2 regions of the Paenibacillus sp. FSL W8-0194 genome follow, and region 2 is predicted to be linked to the other one. Evidence: riboswitches for the same ligand, from Rfam matches in the RefSeq annotation. Region 2 holds a riboswitch; the other holds the start of a gene.
What was found. A riboswitch is a leader RNA that binds a small molecule or an ion and turns the genes downstream of it on or off. The one in region 2 is predicted to bind cyclic di-AMP.
Positions count from the first base shown of each region.

Region 1: linked by a shared signal. The riboswitch ahead of MKY58_RS12055 (APC family permease) and the one ahead of MKY58_RS27820 (C40 family peptidase) in region 2 are both predicted to bind cyclic di-AMP.

Region 1 is NZ_CP150205.1:2,694,926-2,710,416, reverse strand. Features, by position in the region: gene MKY58_RS12110 (sporulation protein YjcZ) at 97-207, shown strand; gene MKY58_RS12105 (hypothetical protein) at 320-781, opposite strand; gene MKY58_RS12100 (AAA family ATPase) at 827-1,285, opposite strand; gene dnaA (chromosomal replication initiator protein DnaA) at 1,425-2,795, opposite strand; gene MKY58_RS12090 (DUF4179 domain-containing protein) at 3,165-4,598, opposite strand; gene MKY58_RS12085 (sigma-70 family RNA polymerase sigma factor) at 4,585-5,118, opposite strand; gene MKY58_RS12080 (cytochrome P450) at 5,327-6,517, opposite strand; gene MKY58_RS12075 (methyltransferase domain-containing protein) at 6,939-7,616, shown strand; gene MKY58_RS12070 (hypothetical protein) at 7,698-8,186, opposite strand; gene MKY58_RS12065 (GNAT family N-acetyltransferase) at 8,315-8,887, opposite strand; gene MKY58_RS12060 (DUF1961 family protein) at 9,096-9,512, opposite strand; gene MKY58_RS12055 (APC family permease) at 9,539-11,362, opposite strand; cyclic di-AMP (ydaO/yuaA leader) riboswitch at 11,502-11,664, opposite strand; partial or broken gene MKY58_RS12050 (cardiolipin synthase) at 11,854-13,379, opposite strand; gene MKY58_RS12045 (helix-turn-helix domain-containing protein) at 13,629-13,988, opposite strand; gene MKY58_RS12040 (NAD(P)H-dependent oxidoreductase) at 14,122-14,751, shown strand; gene MKY58_RS12035 (iron-hydroxamate ABC transporter substrate-binding protein) at 14,965-15,491, opposite strand, start outside.
Region 2 is NZ_CP150205.1:6,008,861-6,024,351, reverse strand. Features, by position in the region: gene MKY58_RS27835 (M1 family metallopeptidase) at 1-372, shown strand, start outside; gene MKY58_RS27830 (hypothetical protein) at 384-1,217, shown strand; cyclic di-AMP (ydaO/yuaA leader) riboswitch at 1,478-1,617, shown strand; gene MKY58_RS27825 (C40 family peptidase) at 1,624-2,088, shown strand; cyclic di-AMP (ydaO/yuaA leader) riboswitch at 2,508-2,646, shown strand; gene MKY58_RS27820 (C40 family peptidase) at 2,650-3,141, shown strand; gene MKY58_RS27815 (GNAT family protein) at 3,346-3,801, shown strand; gene MKY58_RS27810 (c-type cytochrome) at 3,958-4,317, shown strand; gene MKY58_RS27805 (4a-hydroxytetrahydrobiopterin dehydratase) at 4,410-4,715, opposite strand; gene MKY58_RS27800 (hypothetical protein) at 4,904-5,197, opposite strand; gene motA (flagellar motor stator protein MotA) at 5,534-6,334, shown strand; gene motB (flagellar motor protein MotB) at 6,318-7,127, shown strand; gene rluF (23S rRNA pseudouridine(2604) synthase RluF) at 7,210-7,914, opposite strand; gene MKY58_RS27780 (PAS domain S-box protein) at 7,904-10,225, opposite strand; gene tadA (tRNA adenosine(34) deaminase TadA) at 10,790-11,254, shown strand; gene MKY58_RS27770 (DUF6612 family protein) at 11,401-12,486, opposite strand; gene MKY58_RS27765 (small acid-soluble spore protein P) at 12,781-12,936, opposite strand; gene MKY58_RS27760 (hypothetical protein) at 12,959-13,135, opposite strand; gene MKY58_RS27755 (hypothetical protein) at 13,156-13,500, opposite strand; tRNA gene MKY58_RS27750 (tRNA-Ser) at 13,725-13,813, opposite strand; gene serS (serine--tRNA ligase) at 13,888-15,174, opposite strand; gene pdxT (pyridoxal 5'-phosphate synthase glutaminase subunit PdxT) at 15,488-15,491, opposite strand, start outside.

The sequences.
Region 1 (15,491 bases), 2.7 Mb from region 2:
CTGCAATATTCCATATTTATTTTTGCCTCGATGCCCTTACCATGTCCTTACCAATCCATATAATACATTGTATCTTAATTCAAGGAGGAGTATGGAATGAGCGAAGTAGTTGGAGGATATGGTCACGGCGGTTTTGGTAGAAATGCGGCAGCGATCTTGGTGTTGTTCATTTTGCTGGTGATCATAGCGAAAAGTTTTAGCTGGTAATAACATCAACCATCCATTGACGATGAATTGAGATGTTTACTTTCTTTCAATATTGTATTGCGGAAAAGGCTCATCCGAATTTACAGGGTGAGCCCTTTTCTCTTCCGCCTCCCTACTTTTTATTGGCAGAGAGCTTCAGCTCTTCTTTATGGCCGTTCCACTCGACCGTAACCTCGATGATCGAATCTTTCAGCGGGATGGCGCCATTGCCGCCGCTTTGATGAACAATCTCCCTTCGCCCGGACAATTCCGTTTCACCGCTTCCTTCCCTGGGAGCGGCTGCATATTTGTATTTTACGAAACCCACATGAGCCGGGTCGTCCCCTTCGTAAGTCAAAGTCAGCGTATTCGTATGATTATCGTCGATGGTATGGGATACTTCGTACCATGCCGACCAGTTTTGGCTTTCGCCAGTGAATGCCATGTCGTTATCGTTCAAGCAACCGGCCAAAAAAATAACCATAAATAAACCCATGAGCGCGCCTTTGATGAAAATCCCCTCCCCTGCAAAACGAATCAGGCTGCTTATGTAATAAAACGCAGGAAATTCCATGTAGGTTACATATTTCATCATAACTTCTGATCCTTGGCAGTAAACCGCTGATCCCGATCAGCGGTTTCACACCTCTTCCACCACGAATTGCCCGTCTTGCGACCTAACCCAATAGAGCTCATCGAACCCTTCACGATATGAAGGCGTCTCCAATTTCTTCAGCGTGCTTTTGATTCCGATATCGGCAACCTGTTCTTTTCCCTGCCTGGTTTCGTTTCTTTCGAGCGATAGCTCATAATCCGGCACGAAGTAGTAACCTACGACCTTGAATCGATGTTTCTTGGCGATCTCGATATATTTTTGCCTGTCGATTCTTGTCGGATTGGTATTATCGACGACAAACGGTTGTTTGGCTTGGATCGAAGCGTCAACAAAAATTTGCTCCCGATGTCTTGTTTTTAGCATATCGAGGTTGATCCGGACATGGGTTTTAAAAAATTTTTCTTTATAAAAAGTCGACTTCCCGGAAGCTTGGATTCCGACGAAAATGATGCATTCCCTATTGCCGAAATCGTCTTTTTTCAATTTTTTTCACCTTTTTCCACCACGGCGTCGTCATTCCTTCTGAATGCCAATCTCACCCTAATATTTCCATTCATTTTAATCGCCGTTTTATCCGAAAGCAAGTTGGATATCGATGTTCCCTGCCGAAACGTAAAACGATTTATACCCGCGGCTGTACCCGGTTCTTAATGTGCTCGGCCAGCTTGGCGACAGTTTGCTGAATTTCCTCGTCCTCGCGGATGACGGAAGCGATTTTTTCATGGGCATGAATGACCGTGGTATGATCCCGCCCGCCGAAGGCTTCGCCGATCTTGGGCAGCGAATGGTCCGTGAGCTCCCTCGAAAGGTACATGGCGATTTGTCTGGGAAAAGCGATGGCTTTTGTACGTTTTCTCGCTTTGAAATCATCCGGTTTAAGTCCGTAGTAGCTCCCTACTTGCTCTTGAATGTCCTGGATGGAAATGGTTTGGGGCCGGGATGAGGGGATGATATTTTTTAAGGCTTCGGCCGTCATATGCACGGTAATATCCTGATTGATCAACGAAGAATAGGCGATAACGCGGATCAGGGCCCCTTCGAGCTCACGAACGTTCGTATGGATATGGCTCGCGATATATACCATCGCTTCATTCGGGATGTCGAGATGTTCCGCTTTGGCTTTTTTGCGCAGGATAGCGATCCGGGTTTCCAAATCCGGCGGCTGAATGTCCGTGATCAGCCCCCACTCAAAACGGGACCGCAGGCGTTCCTCCAGCGTGGGGATCTCTTTAGGCTGGCGGTCGCTGGAAATAATAATCGCCTTCCCCATTTCCTTCAAGGCATTGAAGGTATGAAAAAACTCCTCCTGCGTCTGCTCCTTGCCGGCGATAAACTGGATATCGTCGATCAGAAGGACGTCGATGTTGCGGTATTTGTTGCGGAAGGCTTCTCCGCGGTTGTTCATGATGGCTTGAATAAATTGATTGGTGAATTTCTCGGAAGAGAGGTACAGCACTTTGGCCTGCGGATTGTGCTCCAGCACATGATGGCCGATGGCGTGCATCAAGTGGGTTTTGCCCAGTCCGACGCCGCCGTAGAGGAAAAGCGGGTTGTACGCCTTGCCCGGAGCCTCCGCCACCGCCAGCGCCGCCGCATGGGCAAAACGGTTGCCGAGACCGACGACGAACGTGTCGAACGTATATTTCGGATTCAAAGCTGCCGCATAGGATTGTTCGAGCGGAGGAGGCTCTTCGATGGCGACCATGGACTGGGAGGAAGCCTGCTCCGAAGCGGCGGCCAGTTCATCCTGCGTAACGATGCGAAGCTCGGGCTGGACCTGCAGGCATTCACGAACGGCGTCGGATATAAGCTTGGCATATCGGTTCTCCAGCCATTCCTGCGTAAAAGTATTCGGGGTGCCGATGATCAGGATATGATCCTGCAGGCTTACAGCCTTCGTGGACTTCAGCCAAGTATCAAAACTGGGTTTGCTGATCTTCTTCTGAATCATAGACAGGACCTCGTGCCATAATTCCTGGACTTGCCTTTCCACGGGCGTTCAACTCCTTATACGTTCAGTAAAACGAAATGATCATCCCGGCTGAGCCTATGAAAAAAGCACCCGTTCTTTCCTGCAAATGCTGTTCGCGGAACCGTCGCAGTAAAGGGATGCCTGTGATCCTGATGCTTATGTACATGCTGCTTTTTACTATTCTATCATAAATCGGAGCTGCCTTGAAACGCCCACATCTTTCCGGCATGGGCATGAGCTAGATGTACAAGCGGCCATATTCGGACCGATGCTTCGATATAAAAAAAGAAAACCGCATATAACCTGCGGTTTTCCAGATCGAATATGTTACGTTCTCAGTCCCGTTTTTGCATCACGCGAGAACAGATGAATGTTTTTCGCCACACGGATCTATCGAATCCGCTTCTCCGCTCCCCCTTGCATTTCAAGAACGTTCCCCCAATATCTGATAATCGTGAAGCGGAAAGGCCCCGGATACTGCCGGTAATTCGGAATGGTCAGATAGGTGCCTTCCCCGGAACGGTATTCCTGCTCGAAAGGATGCCGCTGGCCGTCAGCATCCGTGAACGTGTCCTGCAGTTCGTAATATCCCCCTTGCACCGTTGTTTGCGAACCGTACAACAGCAGCAATCGCAGATCCCGGCCCGGGGTTTCCTTCGCCGCATGTTTTAATGAAATCCCGGAATCCGGAGATTGCACCAGCGTGCCTTCCTTGGGATCAATGGCAATCTCCACTTCATGATCCGGCTGGAAACTCGCATAGTGAAAATTCAGCCAAAGCTCCCTATGCTCCGAGTAGAAGCTGCTCGTCAAATATATGGTTCCTCCTTCCGGCTTCAGCAGCGTCCGGTCGAATCTTAACATGGTGTCATACCCCGGCCGCTGCTTTGACCGCGTTTGCCTTGAAGCAAGCTCCAGGGTGGCTTCGATGTTCTCCAGCTTTTTGCCGTTGCTGCTCTTGACATCGAACGAAAGGTCCGTCCTCAATGGACTTTGAACCATTTGGGTAAAGGTGATTTGCTGTCCGCTTTGCGTGATATCCATCTGGATCGGCCGCTCCTCCATATCCGCCGCATGGGTTCCGTGATGAAGCGTAACGGGGACGACCAGGTTTTCCGTTTTGGTTTTCACCTTGCTCCCTTGGGGTTTTAACTGAGACCAGGTGGTTTGGATCTGAAAACTTTCCGGCATCTGCCCGGGCGTTTCAAAATCAAACACCATAACCCCTTTCGTCAGCGGCTGATCTTTGGGCAAACCGGCGTAGGTGTCCCACGTGAACGAACCCTGAAGCGGCCGTCCCTGAGAATCCAGCAGCTGCGGAGGATGATTATAACTCAGCCGCAAAGGAAGAGATTCATTTTGATTCTCTGCCGTATAAAACATGATGATTCTTCTGCTGTCCGCTGCAATCCCTTCGATCCGGAGCGTATAACCGCCTGCAGTGACCGATCGATTCAGCTCATGATACAGTCCGTGATCAGCGGCTTGCTTGACCATGACAAGAAAATTGTCGGCTTTGTCGAACATGTTCTCAACATAAGACGGAATTTGCACGTTCGCCTGTGCCTTCTCTTCCGAAGGCGGTTGATATAGTTTGTATCCTCCTGCCGCGCCGGCTCCGCCGACCATCAGGACAGCCAAAACCGCAGCGGTCACCCGAAACCTCTTCGTCGACCGGAGACGCGCCAAAGGCATCTTTTCTTCGGAAGCCCTCTTCAGTCCCTTTCGCAGCGCCTCGTCCAACCTATGATCGGGTACCGTGCCGATCGCCTGCCGTACCTCCTGCCTGCCGCTTTCCAACATCCAGTCCTCATGCATGGTCATGCTGCAGTTCACCTCCGTCATTGATTTTGCCGCGCAATTGTTTAAGTCCCTGATGCAGCCACGTCTTGATGGTTCCCTCCGCCCTCCCCAGGATCTGCGCGATCTCAGGGACGGTCATATCGTTGTAGTACCTGAGGATAATCGCATTTCGGTACTTGGGCTTTAGGCGGTTTAAGGCCTTTTCCATATCGAGCTTCGTCACGCTGACCATTTCGGGGGTATACGTCTCGCCGTGTTCCCAAATGATCCGCTGCCTTCGTTTCTGCCGCCTAAGTTCCTCTATGCAGCAATGAATGACGATCCGGATCAACCAAGGCAGCAGCGCGTCGGGGTCTTTCAGCGTTCGGCATTTGGACCACCCCCTGTATGCGGCTTCCTGCAGCATGTCCAGCGCGTCGGCTTCGTTGTGCATGTAACTGTATGCAACGCCGTACAGCTTTCGCTTGTGAAGGGATAACAAGTCGAAAAAAGCTTCTTCATCGCCTTCGCAAGCGGCCACGGCCAAATGGTGTTCTTTCATGATGCCCTCCCGTTTATAAAGCTTTCAGCTCAATGCTGTTCTGCCTTATAGACGGCATCGGAGCCTCCAAACGTTTTATTTTTTCTTCCATGCGGCAACCGTTTTTGGATTTGCCTTGCATTCGGGTCATTTTTGCATAATAAAAACGACAGCCCTGCCCCGGAGCCCGGAAACAGGACTGTCATGAATAACAGGATATACTCTAACCTTATCTGCGGTCCATCGTCATCGGGTAGTTTTTGACGCCGAATACAAATGAGCTCTGAATCGGCTGAATGCTGCTGCCTGGGTCTCTCCTAAGATTTTTGAATCGATCGAGCAGCGCTTGGAACGCTATTTTTCCTTCCAATCTGGCAAGGGGCGCCCCCAGGCAGAAATGAATGCCGAACCCAAACGTCATATGCGGATTCGGCTTGCGGTCCAGACGGAAAGCGTCCGGATCGTCAAACCGGGATTCGTCGCGGTTGGCTGCCCCCACCCAGGAAATGACCTGCGCGCCCTTTTCAATGGTCTGGTCCCCAATTTGCACCGTATCCTTCGCAACGCGTCCGATTGCAACGATCGGCGGGTAATAGCGCAGCACCTCTTCAATAAACGCCGGAATAAGCTCCGGCGCCTGATACAGCTCTTCCTGAAGCACCGGAATTTCGGTTAGCACGCGAACGCCATTGGTGATCAAATTGGTCGTCGTCTCGTTTCCGGCTGCCAGTAGCAGCACGCAGAAGCTTACGATCTCCTTTTCCGTGAGTTTCTCCCCTTCGATCTCCGCATTCATAAGCGCCGTGATCAGATCGTCCTGCGGCTCGATGGCCCGCTGCGCCATAATCCCCTTGAAATAGTCGTACAGCTCCCCCGTCGCTTTCATCCGCTTATCGGTAATCCTCCGGAAAGCCTCATCGGACAAATCGTCGGCGCTCTCCACCAGAACGTCGGACCAGTGCTTGAATAGCTCCCGGTCTTCTTTCGGCGCACCCAGCAGCTCCGCTATGACGATGACCGGAAGCGGCGTGGCAAAATCACGCGTCACGTCCATGGCGTTCTCCGGTACCGCATTTAGCAAATGCTCTGCGATGGACTGGATGCGGGGCATCAGCTCCTGAATCGCTTTTGGCGTAAATGCTTTGCTGACCAGATCGCGCATTTGCTTGTGTTTTGGCGGATCCATGAACAGGATGGAGCCGCCGGCTCCTGCCCCCCTTTCGGATGAGAAGGTTTTCGAATCCTTTAATATGCGCTGCACATCGTCGTAACGGAAAATATCCCAGCAGCCGCGGCTGCCGTCATAACGCACGGGCGTTTCGTTTCGAAGCCGGCGCAGGATATCGAACGGAAACAATCTATTTTCCGGCGTCGCAAGCTCCGTCATGTTCAGCATATTAGCGTATTTCACTTGGTTCATCGGTCCCCAGTCCTTTCCTATGTGTCTGCTCAAGCTTAAGTCGTGTTGTGAGAGGTCCGTCGTGTCTTGTCTGAACCGTTACAGTTCTCAAAAAAATCATAACATGATTCAAATCGGCCTCTCGACTTACCGGGGTTGTGTTTTTGCTAGGTACTTAAGCATGATCTGCTATCCTTTTCCGGCAAAAAAACAGGATTCAAGCCATGGCAAACAGGCCCATGGGATCGTGATAACAAAAAAACAGAGCCCGGAAGAATCAAAATCTTCACGGACGCTGATTATTCAACGGTCGTGCATTTGTAGTGAACTAGTTCGTCTTTTATAGGCTCCATCTATTAATCCTATTTGATCTATATATTTGTACAATAAGAACTTGGACTGATACAATAACGGTAAATATTTCTTTAAGGGGGAACTAACGATGGATCCGAACGTAAAAAAGCTGTTTGATTCCGGGGCGGACGATTACGATTGGCAGAGGCGGCAATTGATTCCTTGCTTTGACGAGTTTTACGGCATGGCCGTGTCTTTGGTCGAGCTGGACGAACGCAGTCCCCAGGTATTGGACTTGGGCGCAGGTACCGGACTGTTCGCCGGCCTCGTCCTTCAAAAGTATCCTGAAGCCAAGCTGACTCTCATCGATTTCAGCGACAAAATGCTCGAAGGCGCAAAACAAAGATTCGGTCCATCGGCCGATGTTCAATATGTTGCCGCCGACTACTCTAACTACAATTTTACGGATTCGTACGATGTGATTATTTCCTCCCTGTCGATTCACCATCTGGTTCACGAAGAAAAACGGAAGCTTTTCTCCGCCTTGTTCAAAGCCCTCCGTCCGGGAGGAATATTCGTGAATGCCGATCAAGTGCGCGGCAGCACCCCTCAAACGGATGCCTATTATATAGAACGATGGCTATCAGCCGTTAACGCAAGCGGTCTTCCCCGGCAAGCGATTGAAGCCTCTATAGAAAGAAGGAAGCTCGACATTAACGCTACAGCGGAGGAACAGATCCAATGGCTGAAAGAAGCCGGATTCGGCGATGTGGACTGTATGTACAAAAATCTGGGGTTTGCCGTTTTTTATGGCAAAAAATATTAGAGCAAGCCGTTCGAAGGCCATCCTATCCAGGATGGCCTTCCGCATGAAATCGGGTTTCAAGTTCACGTTCAAGTCAAAAAATCATGGCTCAACGGGTACGCTTTTGGTTTTGAAATCATGGAAGAACCATGTCTTGTAGGCGTCGATCGGCCGATCTTTCGCACCCTCAAAGCCAGGCCCATAATATGAAGCGAAATACTCATACTGGATGACGTCTTTTTTGGTGCCGAAGAAGCGGATCATGATATCGGGATACCTTCGTTCGTCCTTGGAATAATGTTTGAAGTACGACTCTTCGATCACCGTCTGTTGAAAATCGGATGAAAGAGCAAGTTTTTTCGCCTTCATAAAAAGCTCCTGATCCTCTTCGACGTCCGGCTTGCGATCGAGGTAATAGTTGATTTCAATTTGCGTAGGCGACATTTGGAGTTCCATATCTTTAATTTCTTTATGCTCGGAACGCATCTGCTTTTTAAAGCCGCTCCATTGCTCGGTCTGCAGCGTTTTATGGGACATGCAGCCGGATAAGAAAACGAAGAGCAGCAAAAACGCCGGCACCATTTTATTCATTCGAATCCCCCTACTAAAGGATCGCTCAAAAGCCAACCATCGAGCTTTCCTTTATTGTATGGGATTTTGATTGCCAGAGCATCAAAAAAAGCCGCGAGATTCGCAGCTTGTCATGCATCTATGTTCTGTCATAAAAGGCTAGGCAACTTCTCGTTTGGATCACTCCATTCATCTTTTAAAAGACCATAATAAACCAGATCGTCATACTCGCCGTTTTTTAACACGTGCTGCCTTAACGTTCCTTCGTATTTCATTCCCAATTTCTCCATCACCTTTCCCGATGCAGGGTTATTCCCCAAGTGACGGGCAAATATACGGTTTAATTTCAGTTGCTTGAATGCATAGTTGACGATTCCTTTTGCTGCTTCCGTGCAGTATCCTTTGTTTTTGTATTCTTTACCGATCCAATAGGACAATTCCCCATGATGAAATTGGTTATGGATTCCTATGCATATGGCGCCGATTACATCGCCGTTCTCTTTATGTACAATCGCCAATTCAAGCGACCGGTCCCCGTTGAAATTGTCCGCATGCGTACCGATCCATTTTTCGGCGACGCCGTCCTCATATGGATGCGGAATGTATAAAGTCGTTTCGGCCACATACGGATCCCCCGCAAATTTTTGGACCGCCGGGGCATCATCTAAAATAAAAGGCCGCAATACGAGTCTTTCTAACGAAATGGTCGGCAATGTTTTCATTGGCAACTCCCCCTTTTACCTTCTTCATGCCGCATGGCCCCCTTCCCTTTAGACGCACGCGGCGCGCTTGCATAATTTAATCGATTATACTTCAACAACCGAGGGTTGTGGAACGAATTATTCGAAATGAAAAAAAGAGGAGGCCGCGAAACATCATTGGCGCGATGTTCATGTACAGCCTCTTCTGATGATTATCTGTTATAGTCCCCTATCCTTCCCGTTTTTCGGCATATACGGCGACATTCGCGTATTCGCCGATCAAAGGCGCCATCTGGCGGAAACCGAGCTTGCCGCCTGCAAGCGGAGGTCCGTACGTTTCGCCGTCGTCCTTCCACGAAAAAACCGGAAGGTCGTTAACGGCAAACGTAATGCATGGTCCGTTTTTTACGATCAGCATTCGGTAGGGCCTGGCCGCATCCATGACGCCCGGAATCGGGTCTGCGCCCTGCGCGACCAGGTGAAAACCGTAGCTTTTCCGCAAATTGCACGTGTGAAATTTCCGCTCCTCCGCCCATTTCCTCCGGAAATAGGAGACATGGAAGGCGTTGATTTCGCCGTGATGATACTGGTCGTATTCGCCCGTACGCGGCTTGATCGAAGGATCGAACAAATCCCGGCCGTCCAGACGACGACCGGGTTCTTCAGGTCCATTTATTTTTTCAGATGGTACGGAACAGTCGTTACGATAACGTCTTTGCGATACAGCAAATACGTGCGAATCATCAAACTCGTTTGGTTATGCAGCAGGTTTTGCCAGCTCCGCTTCGGTATGAACTGGGGAATGACGACCGTCACCTGATAATGGGACTCGCTGGCCTTTCGATGAACCATATCGATGAATTTGCTCAGCGGATGTATGATGCTCCGGTAAGGGGAAGGCAACGTTACCAGCCGGACGTCCGGCCGCCACTTCTTCCATTTTTCTTCGAAGCGTATTTCCTCTTCCTTTTCAAAAGGGATGTATACGGCAATGATCTGGTCCGCCGATAAGGATTGCGCATAATTCAACGAATGTTCAACCACGTGCGTGATGCCCGACACCGGGAGGATGACGACGTTTCCTTCGATCGGAACCGCCGGTTCGCAGGTCGACAAGCGAAGCTGCTCGCCTACCGCTTCATAATGCTTCTTGATTCTGTGGAACAAATAAACGATCAAAGGCAAGAATATTAACACCGGCCATATTTGCGGGAACTTGGTCACGAAAAACATGACCGATACGGTGAAGCTGATGAGCGCGCCGATCGCATTGATGATAAGTTTCGTCACCCAGCCTGCGGGTTTTTCCCGCACCCATTTCACGATCATCCCCGTCTGCGACAACGTAAAAGGAATAAAAACGCCTACCGCATACAGCGGAATCAAATGCTCCGTTTGCCCGTGGAAGGCAATAATCAGCACGATCGAAAGCAGCCCAAGAAAGATGATGCCGTTGGAATATCCGAGGCGGTCTCCCCTTACCGTAAACATTCTGGGAATGAACCGGTCTTTGGCAAGATTCACCGCCAGCAGCGGAAAAGCGGAATACCCCGTATTCGCCGCCAAGATCAAGATCAACGCAGTGGTTCCTTGAATGATAAAATACATGAAATTGCGCCCGAAGGTTTCCTTGGCGATTTGCGATACGACCGTTTCCTGCGCATTCGGGGAGATCCCCAAATAATAAGCCATGAACACGATGCCCGAGAAAAGCAGGGCCAGCAGAATGCCCATGGCCATTAACGTTTTGGCTGCATTTTTAGGGGCCGGATCTTTGAAATTTGGTATCGCGTTGGATATCGCCTCAACGCCGGTCAGCGCCGAGCTGCCCGATGCAAAAGCTTTTAGCAGCAGAAACAAGCTGATCCCTGCCACCGGCGTGCCGACTGGCGTATGCAGGTTAGGTGAAACCTGGCCGGTCGCGATATGGTACAGCCCCACGCCGATCAAAATGAACATCGCCAGCGCGAATAAGTACACCGGATACGCCAAGATGGAAGCCGACTCGGTGACGCCTCTCAGATTCAGGAGCGTAATGAGGATAACAAACGTGACTGCGATCGCCACCGTATGCTCATGCAGCACGGGAAATGCCGACGTGATGGCGTCCGTTCCCGCCGAGACGCTCACCGCCACGGTCAAAATGTAATCGACCAACAGCGAGCCGCCGGCCACCAATCCAGGATATATCCCCAAATTTTGCTTGGATACGACGTATGCTCCCCCGCCATGCGGATAAGCGAAAATGATTTGGCGATACGACAGAATCAACGCCGATAATAAAATAAGGACCCCGATTCCTATCGGAATCGAATACCAGAAAGCCGATGCGCCGACCGTGATCAGCACCAGCAGGATTTGCTCGGGACCGTAGGCGACGGAGGATAACGCGTCCGAGGAAAGTATCGCAAGTGCCTTCTTTTTGTTGAGCTTTTGTTCTCCCAATTCCGCAGATTTCAGAGGACGTCCAATGAGGAGCCTTTTTAACGCTGCCATCGTGTCATTCACCGCCACTGTTCAAGTTAAAGTTCCATGAAAGTATCCTTATTGTTTCCCCTTTTGGCCCAATTGGGCACACCAAAAAAAGCCACAGGAAAGTTGGGCTTTCCCGCGGCTTTCAAAAGCGCACGACAAATCCTTCTTTCATAACGCCTACGAGGTTAGCTGACGGATTCGGGATTGAAAGTATCCCTACACTCGACCTGCGAACATAATCAAGTGATTCACCCCTGGGACGAAGTTCCCTTCCTCCCGTTGGTTCCCCCGCTTCTGGATACAGAATTAAGCGATCAAGGAAAATGACAATTCAGGGTCACAAGTTCATTTACGAATGAAATCATACTCCCGTTGGATACTTACTGTAAAGAGGCAAAGAATCATATTGTAGCGCGAAAACGGGCAAATTGAATCCATGGCATCGCTTGCAACGGCTGCATCCTGTTTTTTTCTGGCCGTAGCCATGGTTCACGCCTGTTTTCGGCCGACGCTTAGAGCAGCGGCGAAATAAGCCTCATCAGCGATTCTGAAATGCGTTTCAGAATGCCTCGTTTCTGGAAGGAGTCCCAAGCGATGCGGACGGAGTCCTTGAAATCCTGCTCAAAATCGCGTTTGATGTCCAGCACGGTTTCGGATTCGTAAAGCACCGCGGCAAGCTCGTAATTCAGCTCAAAGCTGCGGATATCCATGTTGGCCGTACCGATCGATGCGATTTCGTCATCCACCAGCACGATTTTGGCATGAATAAAGCCGTCTTTGTAATGGTATATAGAGGCTCCCGCCTTAAGGAGGGGCGTAAAGTAGGATTGAGATGCCTGGTCGCTGATCACGCTGTCGCTTTTCCCCGGGTACAAGATGCGTACATCGATGCCTGCCGCCGCGGACAACCGCAGCAATGTTAATGTTTCCTGATCCGGTATAAAATATGGCGTGGCGATCCAAATCGATTTTTTTGCCGATGCCATGATGGCCAACAGCGCGTTGCGTATGCTTGTATCTTCCGAGCTTGGGCCGCTGGCCACGATCTGAACGGCCCCATTCGCCGGGACCCCCTGATCCGGAAAATATGACCTGTTCATGTAAGCGTCCCAAGAGTAATGGTTTTGGCCGCTGGTTGCGTACAGCCAGTCTTCCAGGAAAATGGCCTGCAGTTTATAGAGCGCCTTTCCTTCGATTTTCAAGTGGCTGTCGCGCCAGACCGGAAATTTTTTGGAACGGCCGAGATATTCGTCGCCGACGTTCAGCCCGCCGGTAAAGCCGACCACGCCGTCAACGATGACGATTTTGCGGTGGTTACGGTAATTGACCGTTTCAAGAAGCCAAGGCGAAAAAATGGGATCAAACTCGACGACCTCGATGCCGGCATCTTTCATCGGCTGCAAAAAGCGTTTACGCAACCCGTTGCTGCCCAATCCGTCAAAAAGAAAACGTACGATCACGCCCGATTCGGCTTTGCGGATCAGCGCGTCCCGAATGGCGGTGCCGATGCGGTCCGAACGATAAATATAATACTGGATATGGATATGGTGCGCGGCCTTTTCGATGGCTTGCAAAATTTCCGAAAAGGTTTCGTCGCCGTTGATCAACAGCTTGGTTTCGGTTTCCGTTGCTGCCGGGCCGCCGCCGAACCTTTCAATGACCTTGATGACATATTCCGACCTCTCGCTTAACAAAGACAATGGGGCCAAATTCAAACGCCTGCCCGCCAAAATCTCCCGGAACAGCTTTCTCTGTTCTTCCGCCCGGTGCAGATGTTTTTCCGTCTCCAGCGGCTTCTGCCAAAAAGCAAATACAACAGCACACCTACCGCCGGAAGAAATGCCAGGATCAAAAACCATGCCAGCGTGCTTTGCGGCGAACGGTTTTCCATAAAAATGATGAAGCCGATGCCTATAATCGAAAGCGGCCATAAAATGCCGATCAGCGTCGACAGGCGGATCACGGACCTGTTCATGACAAATAGGCCGACCAGCACCAGGACTACGACGATCACGATTTGAAAAACGCGGTTTTTCATATGTAGTAAAATTCACCTATTCTCCGATGTATAATTGGGTTCCGACTCATGTGTACGTTCTCATCTTGCTCCTCTCCGCGAAATAATTAGGACATGCTCACTCAAAAATCAAAAACCTGCTGATACACCCTAAAGGAAGCTGCTTATGCCATTTTAAATACTGCATGACGGTATGTCTATACATGCCGTTTTGGCTGCTTGCCTCCCCCCTGCATCATCAAAAAAACGGACAAGCAATCTTGTTGAACGCTAGTCCGTTTCCGTTGGTTCATTGTTCCCCTTATGGAGCTGTTTTCGCTCGACATGGGCCAATCCCCATTGATGCAAGGCTTCCAAAATCGGAGACAGGCTCTTGCCGTATTCCGTGATGGAGTATTCCACTTTCGGCGGGATTTGCGGATAAACGACCCGTTTAACGATCTCTTCCTCCTCCAATTCGCGCAGATGGAGCGTAAGCATCCTTTGCGTGATATCGGGCAGCAATCTTCTTAGCTCATTGAACCGCAAAGGTTGGCCCTGAAGCAAATGATAAAGGATCATCGGCTTCCATTTGCCGACGATCGAATCCAAGGCCACGACGAATTGGCATTGGGCAGGGTTCTTTGGCATGCGTTCGCCTCCTTTTCAGTACCTTTTTTGATACTATACCACATTATTGTGCCTACTTACCATAAGTAAGTATATATTATATGATCAGCTTGGAAGTGTTACTTCATTTAAAAACAGAAGGGAAGTTTGAATTATGGCAACCGTATTGTACATCACTGCACACCCCCTTCATCCCGAGGAGTCTTATAGCCTCGCGGTGGGCGCGGAATTTATTGAAGCATACCGTGAAGCAAATCCGGCAGATGAAGTCGTTCATTTGGATCTGTATAAAGAAAATATTCCGCAGATCGATGCCGATGTTTTAAGGGGGTGGGGAAAGCTTCGGTCGGGTTCGTCATTCGATCAGTTGTCCGAAGCGGAGGAATCAAAAGTAGCTCGTCTCGAAGAAATTCTTCATCAATTCATGGCAGCCGATAAGTACGTTTATGTCTCCCCGATGTGGAATTTTTCAGTCCCGCCGGTGTTGAAAGCATACACGGATGCGACCTCCATTCCGGGCAAGACTTTCAAATATACCGAAAATGGTCCTGTAGGACTGTTGCCCGGCAAGAAAGCCTTGCACATTCAAGCCAGCGGTTCCGTTTATTCGGAAGGTCCTCTTGCGCCGATTGAAATGGGATTCAGCTATCTGAGCAAGATTCTGCGGTTTTATGGGATTGAATCAGAGGCTGTTTTTGTAGAAGGAACGGCAGTATCGGAGCAGGCACCATTCGTAAAAGAAAAAGCGATTGCACTTGCGAAGGAAGTTGCCAAACGTTTCTGATCGGGGTTTGCACCGTTCCCGACCGGAAATCTGCAAGAATGCGAGGCCCTTGTTCTCCATAAAAAACCCAGTCATTAAATTATTCCTAAATCATAAAAAAAGCCTGTTGAAATGTTTCAACAGGCTGAACGTACACCTCAGATTTTCTTTCCGTGCTGCGGCCTTCTTCCGGTGTGAAGCTTTTCGGAATTTGCCTGTTCATGAGAGGACGGCTTATTTTAAGAAACCTTCTTTGAAGATGTCCAGCAGATGTTCAAGCGTCATCGGATCGCTGTAAGAAGAAGCCTCTGTGTCGATTTCAATCACATGCTTGTTTTTGACGGCCGGGATATTCTTCCAAGTGTTCGTCTGCATAAACGAGTTGTCTCCCGCCGCGCTTCTGCTGAGAACGATGTAATCCCCGGCATAATCGCTAAGCACTTCCGGGGAGAGCGTATAGTATCCGGGACCAAGCGCATCCGCTTTGACCTTCTCCGGCATGTTCAGCCCCATCGCCTGATACAGCAACTCGGTTCCGCGCGCCCAGGCGTTGCCGAATACGTAGAAGTTTTTCGAGTCGGTCTCGAACACCGATACGGTCGCGTTTTCGCCGATCTTCTTCTTAATTTCATCGCCGATTGCTTTAGCCCGTTTCGAAAAGTCATCCACCCAAGCTTTCGCCTCCTGCTCCTTGCTCAGCAGCTTCCCGATTTCAATCTGCTGCGCCAAATAGTCCCTTTTTCCCCACGTATAGGCGACGG
Region 2 (15,491 bases):
CAAATGGCCGACTTCGCGGTCGATTCCATCTCCGTCCGCAAGAAGGATGCAGCTTCCGGCCCCGTCTATGAGTCGATTGTAAAAATTTCGAAAAAAGGCGGAGATTTCCCCCAAGTCCCGGTACGCTTCACCTTCACGGACGGGCATACGCTGAACAAAGTCTGGAACGGCTCGGCGGAAAGCGCCGAATTCAAGCTGGAGTATAAGGCACCGCTCGCCTGGGCGATGGTCGATCCGGAATACACGATCGTGATCGAGAACAGGCACTTCAACAATTACTTGAAAGCGGATATGGACAAGAAGGTTCTGGTCCGCTGGAACGTAAGCATCACCAAGCTGATCGAGACGCTGCTTGGAAGTCTGTCCTGGTGAGGTGAGAACCGGTGAAATCCCATATTGCGCATGGCTGGAAAAGTCTTAAAAACCAATTTTATATCGTCATCATTCTCTTTTTGTACCAGCTGATTTGGGGCTACTTTCTGTACAGGCTGGTCCATTCGGCCGTCACTCCGCTGCTGATGCGTTATCCGGACCCCGAGCCCAATGAGCTCAGCCAGCTGCTTTATTACATCGAAGGCAAAATGAGCCTTTCCGACAGCGGCACGGTGCATATGTACATTTGGATTCTTCTTTCGATGTTTGCCCTTCGCATGCTGCTGACCCCTTTTATCCATGCCGGAATTTTTTACGGGCTGCACCGTGAACGCGAGGGCGAAGTCGGGCTGTTTTTCTTCCAAGGCATGAAGCGCCACGGAAAAACCGTCCTTCTGTTTCACTTGATCGAATGGGTTCTGCTCGCGGCCCCGGCCTACTGGGTCATACCTAAGGTATATGCGGCGCTTCTGGACGGGATGCCGCTGCAATCCATGGGCCTGTCCGTTCTTCCCTGGATTTTGGGATGGCTCCTGTACGGATATATCGTGCACCAACTGATTCTTTTCATGCAGTTCGGCAAGACCGGCGGCGGCGGCTTGTTGCCTCCCTTGTGGCACTGCCTGCGCGGCGCGTTCCCGCTCATCGGCGTTTCGCTGATACTCGGCTCGCTCAGCCTGATTTTGTTCAGCCTCTGTACGGGAGTTTCCTGGATGTGGGCAGGCATCATCGCGCTCATCCTCCAGCAGGGCTACCACCTCGTCAGCTGCATTATGAGATTATGGGGCATTTCGGCGAAGTTTGACCTGTGGTACGCCCAAGCGCATCGGGGCACGGAAAAATAAATCATCAAAAAGTTAACTTTTTGTCATCACTCCAACCCCTTGATATAAGAAAAACCCCCCCCTTTCAAAATAAAAAGGGCGGGGTTTTTGTCGTTTTTAGATCCCGAACGATTTGCCAAAGTCGTCATCCTCTGTTAAAATAATCCGAGTAAGCAGTTAGTAACAACTTTGTCATTTTTACTGTAACTTTTTCATATTGTGCTGTAACGATATTTTCAACGAAAATACCAATTAATCGTCATCAATAGTCACTTTCGGGTGCTTGATCAAGGCCGAATTCCTTGGCACCGGGAAGCGGGGGAACCACTTTGGGTGAATTGATCTCGCAGCATAGGGATCATAGGGGACGACCTTCAACCGAATCCTTAAGCTAACCTCGCAGGCAACATGGAAGGGGTTTATATTTTTGAAAAAGAAGTTAACAGCCGCGGCGCTTGGTTTGACGCTTATGTTCTCCATGGGAACCAGCGTATTCGCGCAATCTTCTCTGAGTCATGTCGTGAACAGCACCATCGGCGTTTCCTACAAAACCGGAGGAACGACGACCAAAGGTTTTGATTGCTCCGGGTTTACGCGTTATGTATTCCAAAAATTAGGGGTTTCCATTCCGCGCCAATCCAGCGCCCAATTCAAAATCGGCACCGCCGTCTCCAAAAGCAATTTGCGTGCCGGAGATCTGGTATTCTTCAATACGAGCGGCGCAGGCGTATCCCATGTCGGAATCTACGTAGGAAACGGAAAATTTGCCCATTCGTCTTCTTCGAAAGGCGTGACCATCAGCAAGCTCAGCAACAGCTATTTCGCCAATCGCTACATTGGCGCCAAACGTGTCATGAGTACCGCTAAATACAAAGCGGCCGTCTACAACTAGAAACTCACCCATAAACATACGAAAAAGCTTACGATGCCCGCGCGGAGATTTTTGCCGAAATCCCTCGCGGGTTTCCTGTTACTTATTAGACGTTTGAAAACCTAAAAAAGTAACAACTTTCAAAAAAAATTTTTTTCGAACTTTCAAACTCCGCTCATCCACGTGCCTTCAACTATGATTTACCCTTCCTTTCCGTTAAATAAACCAATTTTCTAAGTAAAAAACGCTTATAATTGTCCTTCGTTGGAGCCGATTTGGCAAAAATCCCGAAATTATGGTGATTTTTTTGAAGGTTTAGGCATAGAAACAATTGCCAAAACGTCATTCCTTTGTTACAATAATCCCAGCGTTAGTAACAACTTTGTAATCTTTGTTGAGCCGTTGCCTGTAAACAGGCGGCTCCTGAAGTATATAGTGTAAAAAGACATATGCCGAATTTCCTCACACTAGGGAAGCGGGGGAACCATTTACGGGTGAATTGATCTTGCAACAGAGGGATCATAGGGGACCTTCTACCGAATCCTTAAGCTAACCTCGCAGGCACCGGAAGGAGTATTAATTTTGAAAAAGAAGCTAGCAGCAGCAGTCATGAGTTTTGCCATCGTATTTACCGTTGGGGCCGGAAGCGCTTTCGCGGATTCGAAAATGGACAAAGTCATCGACGATGTGCTCGGAACGAAATACAGAACCGGAGGAACGACGACCAACGGCTTTGACTGCTCCGGATTTACGATGTACGTATTTAAGCATCTCGGCATCAACCTGCCTCACCAGTCCGGTTCGCAGTTTACGATGGGCACTTCCGTTTCCCGCAGCGATTTGAGAGCAGGAGATCTCGTATTTTTTAATACATCCGGTTCCGGCGTTTCCCATGTCGGCATTTACGTCGGCGACGGTAAATTCGCACATGCTTCGACATCCCGCGGCGTTGTCGTCAGTTCGCTTAGCGAAAGCTATTACGTCAACCGCTACGTTGGCGCGAAACGTATTATGAGCAGTGATACATATCAAGCCTCTGCCGTCGATTCTGCAGACAATGATGACGTTGAATAACATTTTTGCCTGATCCGCACGGTTTGTACGACAGCCCGTACCGAGATTTTTGCCGAATCTCCGTACGGGATTTTTTGCGCTTGTCGCGCTTGATCCCCGAGGAATAGATTTTATGGAATCATCAAATGCTACTTAGCAGCGGACGTCTCTTACGAAAGGAGGCTTCTTGTGAACGTTTCGAAGGACTCTTATACCGTTACGCCCATGACGCGGGAGCAGGCCGAGGCCTGCTGCGGCTGGATGTACGCCCCCCCTTACGACCGCATCTACGGCTGGCTTCCCTGGGAGCAGATGGAGGCCCTCGGCATCGAGCTTGGAGATCCGGATCTGCGGAGGCAGCAATACGTTTCGGTGCTGGATGGAGACGGGCAGCTATGCGGGTTCGCGCAGCTGTTTCCGATGGTCAACGTCGTGCGCCTCGGTTTAGGCATGCGGCCGGATTTATGCGGCCAGGGACGAGGTCCGGGCTTTATCCAGGCGATCGTGGAGACGGCAAAAGACCGCTTTCCCGGACAGGAGATCGATCTGGAGGTACAGGATTGGAATTTGCGGGCGATACGCGCTTACGTCAAGGCAGGATTCGAGATCACCGATACGTACGAAAAACAGACGCCTGAAGGCGTCGAGCGCTTTTACTGCATGGTTTATCAAGGGCTTTAAAAACGTCAATGAAAAATGGTACAAAATTGTGTACGTTTAGTGGATTTAAACTGGCTTTCGTTTGCTTTTTTGTCACAAACTATTTGATGTACCGGCTTGTTCCGTTATAATGAAGAAATGAGAGAACTGCAGTTTACATAGAAAGGACGAAAACGGATGCAAAAATGGATCATGAGCGGTTTGATAACGATTGCATGCGTAATGGCCGTTGTGCTTATGTTTACGCTGCCGGGTAAAGAGCAGGTAGCCGAAGAAGAAAAACCGACCATGCCTGAAGTAACCATGGACGCTGCAGCGGCAGAAGCCGTTGTGAAAGCCCAGGGCTGCATCAGCTGCCACGGCGACCAGCTGCAAGGCGGCGTGGGACCGAACCTGCAAAAAATCGGCTCCCAGATGTCTGCTGAAGAACTTTACACGATCATTACCAAGGGCAGAGGCGGCATGCCTTCCTTCAAAGACAAGCTCCAAAAAGAGGAGATTGCCAACGTAGCCCAGTGGCTTGCAGCCAAAAAGTAATGGCCGTTTTCCTTGAAGGAATAAAAACACGCTTCGCGCATGACCGCAAGGTCTGGCGAAGCGTGTTTTTTTGCTTTCGGTTTTCTTATTTTTTAGCGTTTCTCGCCTGAGCGCATTTTTTCGAACAATTCGTTAAACTGATGCGCCTCCTTGATGTCGAGCGCGGTGATGCCGCCGTCATCCCATGAAGTCAGCCGCAGCGTTACGTTCTTATGGTCAATCGTGATGAAGGGATGGTGATCGAAGGCTTCGGAAATCGCCGCAACCTCATCGACGAACGAAATTCCCTTCATGAAGTTGGAAAAAATAAATTTCCGCACAATCCAGCGTCCTTCCTCCAGCTCCCAGCCTTCCAGTTTCGCTAAATGCGCTTCCACTTCTTCTAGCGTGTAAACCATATTCTCATTTCCTCCCTGAAACCAAACACCCTCGTATCGAAATTTAAAAAGGATGCTGCTTATCCATGCTCTTGTTGACTTTTCCCATTGTATTCCGATCGTTGAATAAATATGAATATGGCCGCCTCGGCCCAGAACTTGTTATATCTTACCATGACGGATATTCAAAAATCCATTCGGCGCTTGGACTAGATGAGTGGGACTACAGTCAGTTCCTCGTCCCCGATCAGCAGATTGATCCGGTGGTTGGCCTTGTCGTACATGACGACGCCGCTCCCTACTTCAATGACCGGCTCGGTACCCAAGGCATAAAACAGGTCTTCCGCAAGCGCCTCATGAACCTCCAGTTTCTCCTCGGGACTCAGCAGCAGCCATTCGCCGCCATCCATCTCAAAAAACAGGTAGCTGTCCGGGATGCCTCCCACCGCCTCCGTTAAATCCTTCAATATTTCGTCATATTCACGCCCATGTTTGACTCCCATCGGCTTTACCTCCATCTGGTCTATGTCGTCTAAACGAATCGAATCGGGCGAACCATGGATCGGCTCCGCCGTCTTTACCGGCTCCGAAGGACGGCTTTTTCTTTTTTCTTAGTTCATTGTATGTAGGGCCTGCGCTACCAACTGTACGATTCTCCCATGTCAGGATAGGTCCGATGAACCCTTATGTTTCATTATAACGGAAAAACCCCCTTAAAAAAAAAGCCGTTCCTGACGATAAATATTATAATTACGTTTTTGATGAGACACCATGCTTGCAAGGATGCAGCCTTGGTGCGCGAAAGGATTCAATTTTATTTCTCATGGATGAGGTGCGCAATGGAAATTTCAACACTTATCGGCCTAATACTCGGGTTGGTCGCGGTCCTATTCGGTATGGTACTCAAAGGTGCGCCTTTGGTATCCCTTCTTACCCCCGCCGCTTACGTCATCATTCTCGGGGGCACGGCTGCTACGTTATTTATTGGTTTCCCGATGTCAGAGATTAAAAAATTCCCTAAACTGATCAAAATGGTGTTCGTTAAGCAAAAGCTGGTCGAACGCCGCGAACTCATTGCCATGTTCATGGAATGGGCCTCCATTACCCGCCGCGAGGGGCTGCTGGCCCTTGAAACGAAAGTCGAAGAGATTGACGACCAGTTTCTTCGCAACGGCATGCGAATGATCATTGACGGCAACGACCAGGACTTCGTGCGCGACGTATTAATGGAAGATATCGCGGCAACGGAAGAACGGCATCGGGCCGGCGCTTTGTTATTCTCCCAAGCCGGCATGTACGCTCCGTCGCTCGGGGTGCTTGGCGCGGTCGTCGGTTTGATCGCGGCCCTGACCAAGATGGAGAACATGGGCGAACTCGCTCACGCGATCGGCGCGGCCTTCATTGCGACGCTCCTGGGTATTTTCACGGGTTATGTATTATGGCATCCGATTGCCAACAAGCTGAAACGACTGTCCAAAAAGGAAATCGAATTGAAATTGATGATGATCGAAGGGCTTTTGTCCATTCAATCCGGCGTATCCACGATTGCGATCAGTCAAAAGCTTTCCGTCTTCCTGACCCCTTCCGAGCGTGCTCAAATGAATGAGAAGGAGGATGCTACAGGTGAGCAAAAAGACTAGACATGAACCTCATGAAGAACATGCCGACGAATCGTGGCTCCTGCCGTATTCCGACCTTTTGACCCTGCTGCTCGCCCTGTTTATCGTCATGTACGCCATGAGCGCGACGGACAACAAAAAGTTCGAGGAAATGAGCAAAGCGTTTAATACCGCTCTCAGCACCGGCACCGGGGTACTCAATTTCAGCTCGGCGCTGCCTTCCGACAAAAACCTGGACAAAGGCAAAAAGGACAGCCAAGCCAACGCCGTCAGCACTGAAGATGGCAGAAGACGAAAAGCCCAGCTTGCAAAACAGGAGCAAGAAGACATGGAGAAGTTAAAGAAGCAGCTGGATCAGTATATTAAAAACAACGGCCTGACGAACCTGCTAAATACGAAGCTGAACCAATCGGAGCTGACCATCACCATCAGCGACAATGCGCTTTTCGCCTCGGGCAGCGCCGCCGTGAAGCCCGAATCGCGGCAACTGGCATTGGCGATCAGCAATATGCTGCAGCAGTTCCCAAGCTATAACGTCATCGTCTCGGGGCATACCGATAATATGCCGATCTCCAACAGCGAATATGCCTCGAACTGGGATTTGAGCTCGGACCGGGCGCTTCACTTCATGAAAATTTTGCTGAACAATCCGAAGCTGAATCCGGCCATGTTCACGTCGAAAGCCTTCGGGGAATACCACCCGATCGCCTCCAACGATACGGCTGCGGGCCGGGCAATGAACCGCCGGGTCGAAGTTTCGATCATCCGCAAATATACGGATCAGTCGCAGCAAATGCAGGTCCCCAACCCATAGAAATGCCCATTAAAAAGCTAAAGCTGTATTTTCGTTGAATAACGATCATACAGCTTTTTTACGTTTATTTGCGGCATGCCGCCTATTGAAGCTCGTAATGAAGGAGCCGGCCAAGCTCTTTTTTTTCGGCTTCGGTCAAATCGCGCCATTTGCCCTTCGGCAAAGAGCCCAGATGAATGTTCATGATCCGGATTCGCTGCAGCTTGCGGACGGAATAACCGAAGCTGCTGCACATTCTGCGGATTTGCCGATTTTTCCCCTCGGTCAAAATAATTTTGAATACCCGGTCGGAAATTCGCGTCACTTTGCAGGGCAGCGTCATTTCGCCCAATATTTTTACTCCGCCCGCCATCCCCGTCAGAAACGAGGTCGTCACCGGCTTGTCTACCGTAACGATATATTCCTTTTCATGTTTGCCTTCGGAGCGCAAAATTTTGTTGACGATATCCCCGTCGCTTGTCATCAAAATAAGTCCTTCCGAATCCTTGTCCAATCTTCCGATCGGAAAAATCCGTTCCGGATGGCCGACGAAATCGACGATGTTGCCTTTGATATGCTTCTCCGTCGTGCTGGTGATGCCTACGGGCTTATGCAAGGCGATATAGACGTGGCGCTTCTTTTTGGCCTCGAGCGGACGTCCGTTGATTCGCACGTCGTCCCCTTCCTCAGCCTGGCTTCCCAAGACTGCGACCTCGCCGTTAATCGTCACTTTACCGCTCTCTACCAGCTTGTCCGCTTCACGCCGGGAGCAAAACCCCGTTTCGCTGATAAATTTGTTAATTCGCAATGGGTTCTTCCCCCTCATGGTTTATGTCTGTTTGCGTCTCCCATGCAATAGGCAACACGATGTCGACCCGCGTGCCTTTTCCCGGCTTGCTGAATATTTCCATCATACCCTTATGGCCTTCAATAATACCTTGGCTGATCATCAAGCCGAGGCCCGTTCCGTTCTCCTTGCTCGTAAAAAACGGCTCGCCGAGCTTAGGCAGGATATGGCTCGGAATACCGATCCCTTGGTCGGTGATCGTGATCCCGATTTCTTCCCGGCTTAATCGGAACAATTCGATCCGGATGATGCCGCCGTCTTCCATTGCTTCGATCGCGTTTTTGATGATATTGATAAAAACCTGCTTCATCTGGTTTTCTTCGCAATGGACCTTGTAATCTTCCGGCTCGAACTCGAATTTGAATTCGATGTCGTACAAATGGGCCTGGCTGTCGAGAAGGTTCACGACGTCGCTCAGGATGCTCCGGATGCTTTTCACCTGAAACTGGGTCGCCTGCGGTTTGGCCAAAATCAAAAACTCGCTCACTATCAAATTGATGCGGTCGAGCTCCGACAACATAATCTCGTTATGCTGCGGCGACACTTGATTGGTTTCGCGCTGAAGCTGCAGAAATCCGCGCAGCGTCGTCAGCGGGTTCCGTATTTCATGCGCCACGCCCGCGGCCAGCTGCCCGACGGTCGTCAGCTTTTCGGAACGCCGCAGAAGCTCCTCCATTTTGTTTCGTTCGGTCATGTCGCGGGAGACGCTAATAAAGGACGTAATATGTCCATCTTCGTCTTTGACGGGTGCCGTGCTGATGCTGACCTCGACCAGGGAACCGTCCTTTCGGAGGCGCAAGGTTTCGGTCGGCGGCAGCTGTTCCCCTTTTCGGAGCGCCTGAACGTTTTTGGTTTCCTCTTCCTCCAAAAAGTCGGGGACGATCTGAAGCTTTTTGCCGACGACCTCATGGCTCTTCCAGCCGTACAAATCCTCAAAGGCCTTATTGACCTGGATCACCCGTCCGGACCAGTCTACCGTATGAATCGCGTCCGCAATTTGCTGGATAATGGATTCGAGATGATCTTTGACCGATTTGTTTTCCTCGGCGGCCTGCTTCAGCTGATTCGTATAATCATGGAGGCTTGAGGTCATGGTATTGATCCTGTCGGATAAAAGCCCAAGCTCGTCTTTGCTGTTAATGGCAAGCGGCGTATCAAACCGCCCCTCCGTGACGTCCTTTACCTTGGCAAGGATCGATTCCATCGGACGGATGATGTAACCCGCAAGCACATAGCTTCCAAGAATGATGATGACAAGAAGCGAAGCAGAAATGGCGATATAACTCACCAACTGATCGTTTAATACGCTCGAAATCATCTCATAGTCCATCACAATGCTTATAATGTACACCGATTGTTCCGGGCTAAACACCGGAATAAAGCTTTTCAGCACCTTTTTGCCGTGGATCTTGGCCTCGAACATGACATTGGAGCCGGTCCCCACAGCCTTGGACACCGCTTCCTTGTCTTTTGTCACATCCCCATAGTTGTAGGTCCCATACTGGATGGGACGGTTGCGCAATTTTATATTATACCCGTCAAAACCGGTGGTTGTCATATTCTTGTTGCCAAAAGTACGGGGATTGATACATGTGATCTCAAGAATATTTTGGTTTACCTGCTTCGTTTTTTCGAGGATCGATTCCGGGCTCACCAACTTCGCGTAATCGTTGATGACGTCGCTTCGAATGAAGGGGTCGATCAAATAGTTGCGTTTTCCGTCATAATAGTAGCCCCATTTATCGATAAAATCAGGGTTCGATGTTGAATATTCAAATGGGCCCGTCCAAAAATTGTCCAGGGACATCCCTTGCGAAACGGTCACCTTCTGCATATTAAAGAGCTGCTGGAACGCAGTGAACCAGTAACCCCAATCCCGCGTGGATAGCCCAAGTTCGCTCGGATCCGACGATTTGACGACGACAATGTCATCTGCGGTCCTGGCCAAAAGGGATATGTGGGTCACGCCGATTTCCTTGCTCAGTTTCCGGAGCTGGCTGTTTTCAATTTCGCGGTAATCCGCCGGCAGCTCCTTGGCCGCAAGGATGGACGCCATGCGAAGCAGCTCTCCGGCTTCCTCCTCCACGTATTTCGAACTGTATTGGCTTTGCTCGATGGAGGCTGCGATTTGCCTGGCGGCAATCAGCATTTTGCTTTCGCTGTCCCTTTTCAAATTGTCTTGGGTCGTGTAGAAGCTGAGGAGAATATATAGAAGCAATATCAACAGCAAAGAGCCAGACATGACCAGCGTTAATTTATACTTGATGGACAAAGGATCACCTCTTGGCAGTTAGCAAACTTTGGTGAAAAATGACAATACTCTATCATCATAACCCCAAACCCTTGCATTTGAAAAGACGGATAACTTATGTATTTTCATTCTTCAACGGCCCTTCCGTTCTCCCTGGAATTGATCTTTGGCGTCTCGTTCACTACAATAAGAAAAACGTCTATTGCAGCACTTCTTAGAAGACAGACCACTTTTCGTTGAAGTTTTTCTTGAGATGTAGGGCAGCAGGCTCTTGCAGCGTTATCTTTCCCTACATCTTAAGAAAAACGTCTATTGCGGCGCTTCTTAGAAAACGGACCACTTTTCGTTGAAGTTTTTCTTGAGCATGCTGCTATATGAATAACTTATGCACGTTATACACATATTCACATTTGTTTTAGAACAATTTGTGGATAAATATGTGTGCAATTAAAAAGTTATCCACAATTATATGCACAGCATGTTAACAAACGAATGCCTGTTCGCTGAATAAACCGCAATTGGAATTTAAGGGGGATTTATATTTTGGAAGAACATTTGAATCATCCTCTTTCTGTGGATGAATCTGTGGATAAAGCTGTGCATGAACGGTGGATGAAAGAAGCCATCGCGGAGGCCAAGAAGGCTGAGGCCATCGGCGAAGTGCCGATCGGCGCGATCATCGTCCGGGGCGATGAAATTATCGGCCGCGGCTACAACCTCCGCGAAACGTCCCAAGATGCGACCGCGCATGCCGAAATCGTCGCCATCCGCCAGGCAAGCCAAGCGATCGGCGCTTGGCGATTGCTCGACTGCCGTCTTTATGTGACGCTCGAGCCTTGCCCGATGTGCGCCGGGGCGATCGTTCAATCCCGCATCCCGCATGTCATTTACGGAACCGGAGACCCCAAGGCAGGCTGCGCCGGCACGCTGATGAATTTATTGCAGGAGCCCCGGTTCAATCACCGCACGGAGCTCACGGTCGGGGTGTTGCAGGAGGAATGCGCAACCATGCTGACGCAATTTTTCCGCAAACTGCGGGGCAAGGCTTAAAACACCAATAGCCCGAGGGCGCTTCTAACTTACGCTAACGATATCACTAACTTTCCAAACATGTCGTCTCCACAAAACCGCCATCTAACAACAAAAAACCACCCGGTTCGGGAAGTTTCCCGACCGGGTGGTTTTGTTTGTGAAGCTTAGTATGCAGCTCCGCCCATTTTTTCTTGCAATTGCTCCATCGTAATGATGTCGCCTTCTTTTGGAATACCGATTTTGAACGTTTGCTTGTCGTTGATCTTGCTGTACTGATTCGTCAATTCCATCGACAGTTTCATGTTTTCTTTTGTCTCAGGATCGTTCATTTCAACATTGATGGCAGCATTCTGGTAGGAAGGGAAATCCTTCTTGTCGATCGCCGTGTTGATGTTGAACTGGTTGATTTTCAGATAGTTCTTCAGTTCGTTCAGACCTTTGCTCACTTCGTCTTTGTTTGCGGAGGTCAGATCCTTTTTGGCCTCTTCGATTTCTTCCTTCGTCACGCCAACCATTTCGCGGTATTCGTCTTTTGCGATAATGTCGAGAATTTTAGGAAGTGCTTTGTTGACGAAAATTTCCGCTGCTTCTTTTACGTTTTCGTCCGTTACGCTGAACTGCACGACTTGTTTTGCTTCTACGCCTTCAGGCAGGTTCGCGTCTTTTGTGTTAATGTCTTTGAAGTATTTTTTGCCGTCGTATTCTTCGAACAACGTATTCAAGACTTCATTGGACAGTTGTTGTGCTTTTTTCTGATCCAGGGAATCCGGATTGAACGTCGTTCCGCCTTGTTCCGCCAGTTCCTTCATGTCCAGCACGAGGTATTTGTTCACCACGTCTTCCGGAAGCGGCAGCATCGGAATGCTTGGAATTTTGACGTACAATTTCTCTTTGGTCATTACCATTGGAATGCTGAAGCTCATCGACATATCGCCCTTCAGGTTGATTCCCATGGTCATCTCGGTTTGCATTGGATCGTTTTGATATACCCCATCAATTGTCAATTCGGCGTTTTTGAGCATGCTCATGACTTGGCTGGCAGCTTCATTATCGGCAGTTTCCTTCGTGGATACCTGCAGATCTTTGATAACCACCTTGCTCTTCATTTCGTACGAAGTCATTTTCATTGCATTCCCGGTGGCGCTCTTCATGGCGTCTTTCGGGTCCTGCTTGCTTGTGCTGCATCCTGCAAGTACCAATGTCAAGGACATAATCAGCGTCAGCATCAGGACTGCAAACTTCTTGTTCATTAATTTCTCTCCTCTCTTTCTCTAGGGCAAAATAGCACACCTTTTCATCATAAACCATTTTTAGGATAACGTGAACAGTTTTTTGGAAATTTTATGATTGGAAAATAATTAATTTCCTTTTTTACCTGCTTTGTGAGCTCACATTGCGTAATACGTCGAATGTCACTCCAAGGTTGCAAAATTTCAATGAGCTTGATGTATAAGTATTTATTTGCATAAAAAAGGAACAAAAAAAGCCCTTCGGCTGGTGCCAAAGTGCTTTTTTCGTTTCCAATAATGTCGTTTGAGGCGAGGTTAACCTTCTCTATTCAAATGATCCACATGATTACGGTTTTTTACTTTTTTCGATCCGGAGAGAGGTTCCTGCATCGTGTTTTCGCGATCGCTGCGATGCTGCCGCTGCTCCTGGCGCTGCGCTTCCGGCACGGGAATGGCTTTCGGTTTGCTCATCTGATTTCACCCCAATCTCGGATTAAGAGTGCTGATGGGTCAAGTCTGTCGTTTTGTCGTGATTCAGCGCATCCTGATGCCGGCGGTCATTGGTATCCTGCTGGATTTGCTGGGCGTGATGGCTGTTTACCCGGGTTTGGTCCAAATCCTCCACAACATTGCTCAGGTTTTTATCCACACCGTTTTTCGCTTTGGTCATCTCTTTCCCTCTTTTCCCTGTTAAACGTGATGAGTCACATCGTGAAGTGCCTGGGCGCATTCATGAATTTGGCGGGTGTACCCTTGGGTCATGTCCTGAATGACCTCGGTGCGCTCATCCACCGTTTGCCCGTCGCGTTCCACGTCGACCAGATCCACCTTGACCTCCCGTGTATCCAAATAGGAGCACTGAAAATCAAAGGAATACATCGTGCGTCCAGCGGAATCGATGTGAATTCGGAGCGCATTCGGATTCGCCTCATCCGCAAACACCTGGGCGGAGTCCGACGGGTCAAGGTTTTGCGGCAGCTGCGATTGCCAAGCCTGAACCAGCTGATCTTGATCGAGTTGAAATTCTCGGTTCATTTCATCACACCTCCCCTGCTTTTTTAATGTGCGGAGAAGGCAACGGATTTATTCGCTTCCCGGCCAAGGAAACGTACGATCCGGAATGCCATTTGTACCCTAACGATTGAAAAACGCTCGGGTGGAAAACGTGGTGAGGGATGCAATACAGTGCATGAATACGAGCATCGGAACAATAAAAAAGAAGCCATTCCATTCGGATGACTTCTGTCGTTTACGTTATCTGGCGGAGAGGATGGGATTCGAACCCATGTGGGCTTGCACCCTAACGGTTTTCAAGACCGCCCCGTTATGACCGCTTCGGTACCTCTCCAGATGGTATAAATATTAAAGGTTACGTAAAGCGTAACAAAAATATCATACCATAGTTTATTTTATTGTTCAAGCTTATTTCTGTTTAGGAGCGATCACCTTGACATTGCCCATATAAGGCTGAAGAACGTCCGGAACGACCACGCTGCCGTCCTCTTGCTGATAGTTTTCCAAAATGGCCGCAACCGTCCGGCCAACCGCCAGCGCCGAACCGTTCAGCGTATGCACGAATTCAGGTTTGGCCTTCGGCTCCGGACGATACCGGATGTTGGCCCGGCGTGCCTGGAAATCCTCCGTATTCGAGCAAGACGAGATCTCCCGGTACATGCCGCTCTCAGGCAGCCATACTTCAAGGTCATACGTTTTGGCGGCGGAAAAGCCCATATCCCCCGTGCTCAGCGCCATGACGCGGTATGGCAGCTTCAGAAGCTGCAGGACGTGTTCAGCGTCGGCCGTCATCTTTTCCAGCTCTTCATACGATTTCTCAGGGTCCACGATTTTAACCAGCTCTACCTTGTTAAATTGATGCTGGCGGATCAGGCCGCGGGTATCCCGTCCTGCCGAACCGGCCTCCGAACGGAAACAGGAGCTGTAGGCCACAAAATGCTTCGGCAAATCCTCCACCGTCAAAATCTCGTCGCGGTAGTAGTTCGTAACAGGCACCTCGGCAGTAGGAATCAGGTAATACTCGGTGTCGCGGATCTTGAACAGATCCTCTTCGAACTTAGGAAGCTGCCCCGTCCCGCGCAAACTGTCGCCGTTAACGATGTACGGAGGCAGCATTTCTTCATAACCGTGCTCTCCGCTGTGAAGATCCATCATAAAGTTGATTAATGCACGCTCCAGACGTGCTCCCAGCCCTTTGTAAAAGGTAAAGCGCGAGCCCGTTACTTTAGCCGCCGCTTCAAAGTCCAAAATATCAAGCCCCTGCGCGATGTCCCAGTGAGCCTTCGGCTCGAAATCGAACGTTCTCGGCTCGGACCAGCGGCGGATTTCGACGTTGTCCTCTTCGGAAGCGCCTACAGGAACGGACTCGTGCGGGATATTCGGGATCGCCATCATCAGTTCGGAGATAGAGGCCTCGAGTTCGCGGATCTCCTCGTCCATAGCTTTGATCCGATCCGACACTTCGCGCATCTCCAAAATCAGCTCTTCCGCGTCTTCCTTATTTTTTTTGCGCTTGGCCACTTCGCCCGATACGACGTTGCGGCGGTTTTTCAGCGCTTCGCTTTCCTGAAGCAATTCTCTGCGGCGCGTATCCAGCTCGGGGAAACCAGAGATCAAATCGAGCGATTTGTTGCGGTTTTTCAGCGCTTGTTCGACTTTCGCAAAGTCGGTCCGCAATATTTTTACATCCAGCATTCCAAAATTCCTCCCAAAATGGTTACATGTATCCGGCCGGAATCCTCGAATCTACGTGAAGGAATTCCTCAGCGTACATCTTTTGAAAACTTCTATTGGCATACCTTCCATAAGCCAAACCATATTCCTGCATGTTCAAAAAAATAACCCCGACCCTTGTGGGTATATCGCTTCAGCCTGCCCATCCCGGTTCGGCCGGAATCGGCAAGCTGAGCAATCCCCTTATCCAAAGCTTACCCTATTTGGAGGCTTTAGATATCATAAAAAGAGTCAAGGTGTCTGTCATGTTATATATCGGCACAAAAGCAGGGTTTTAT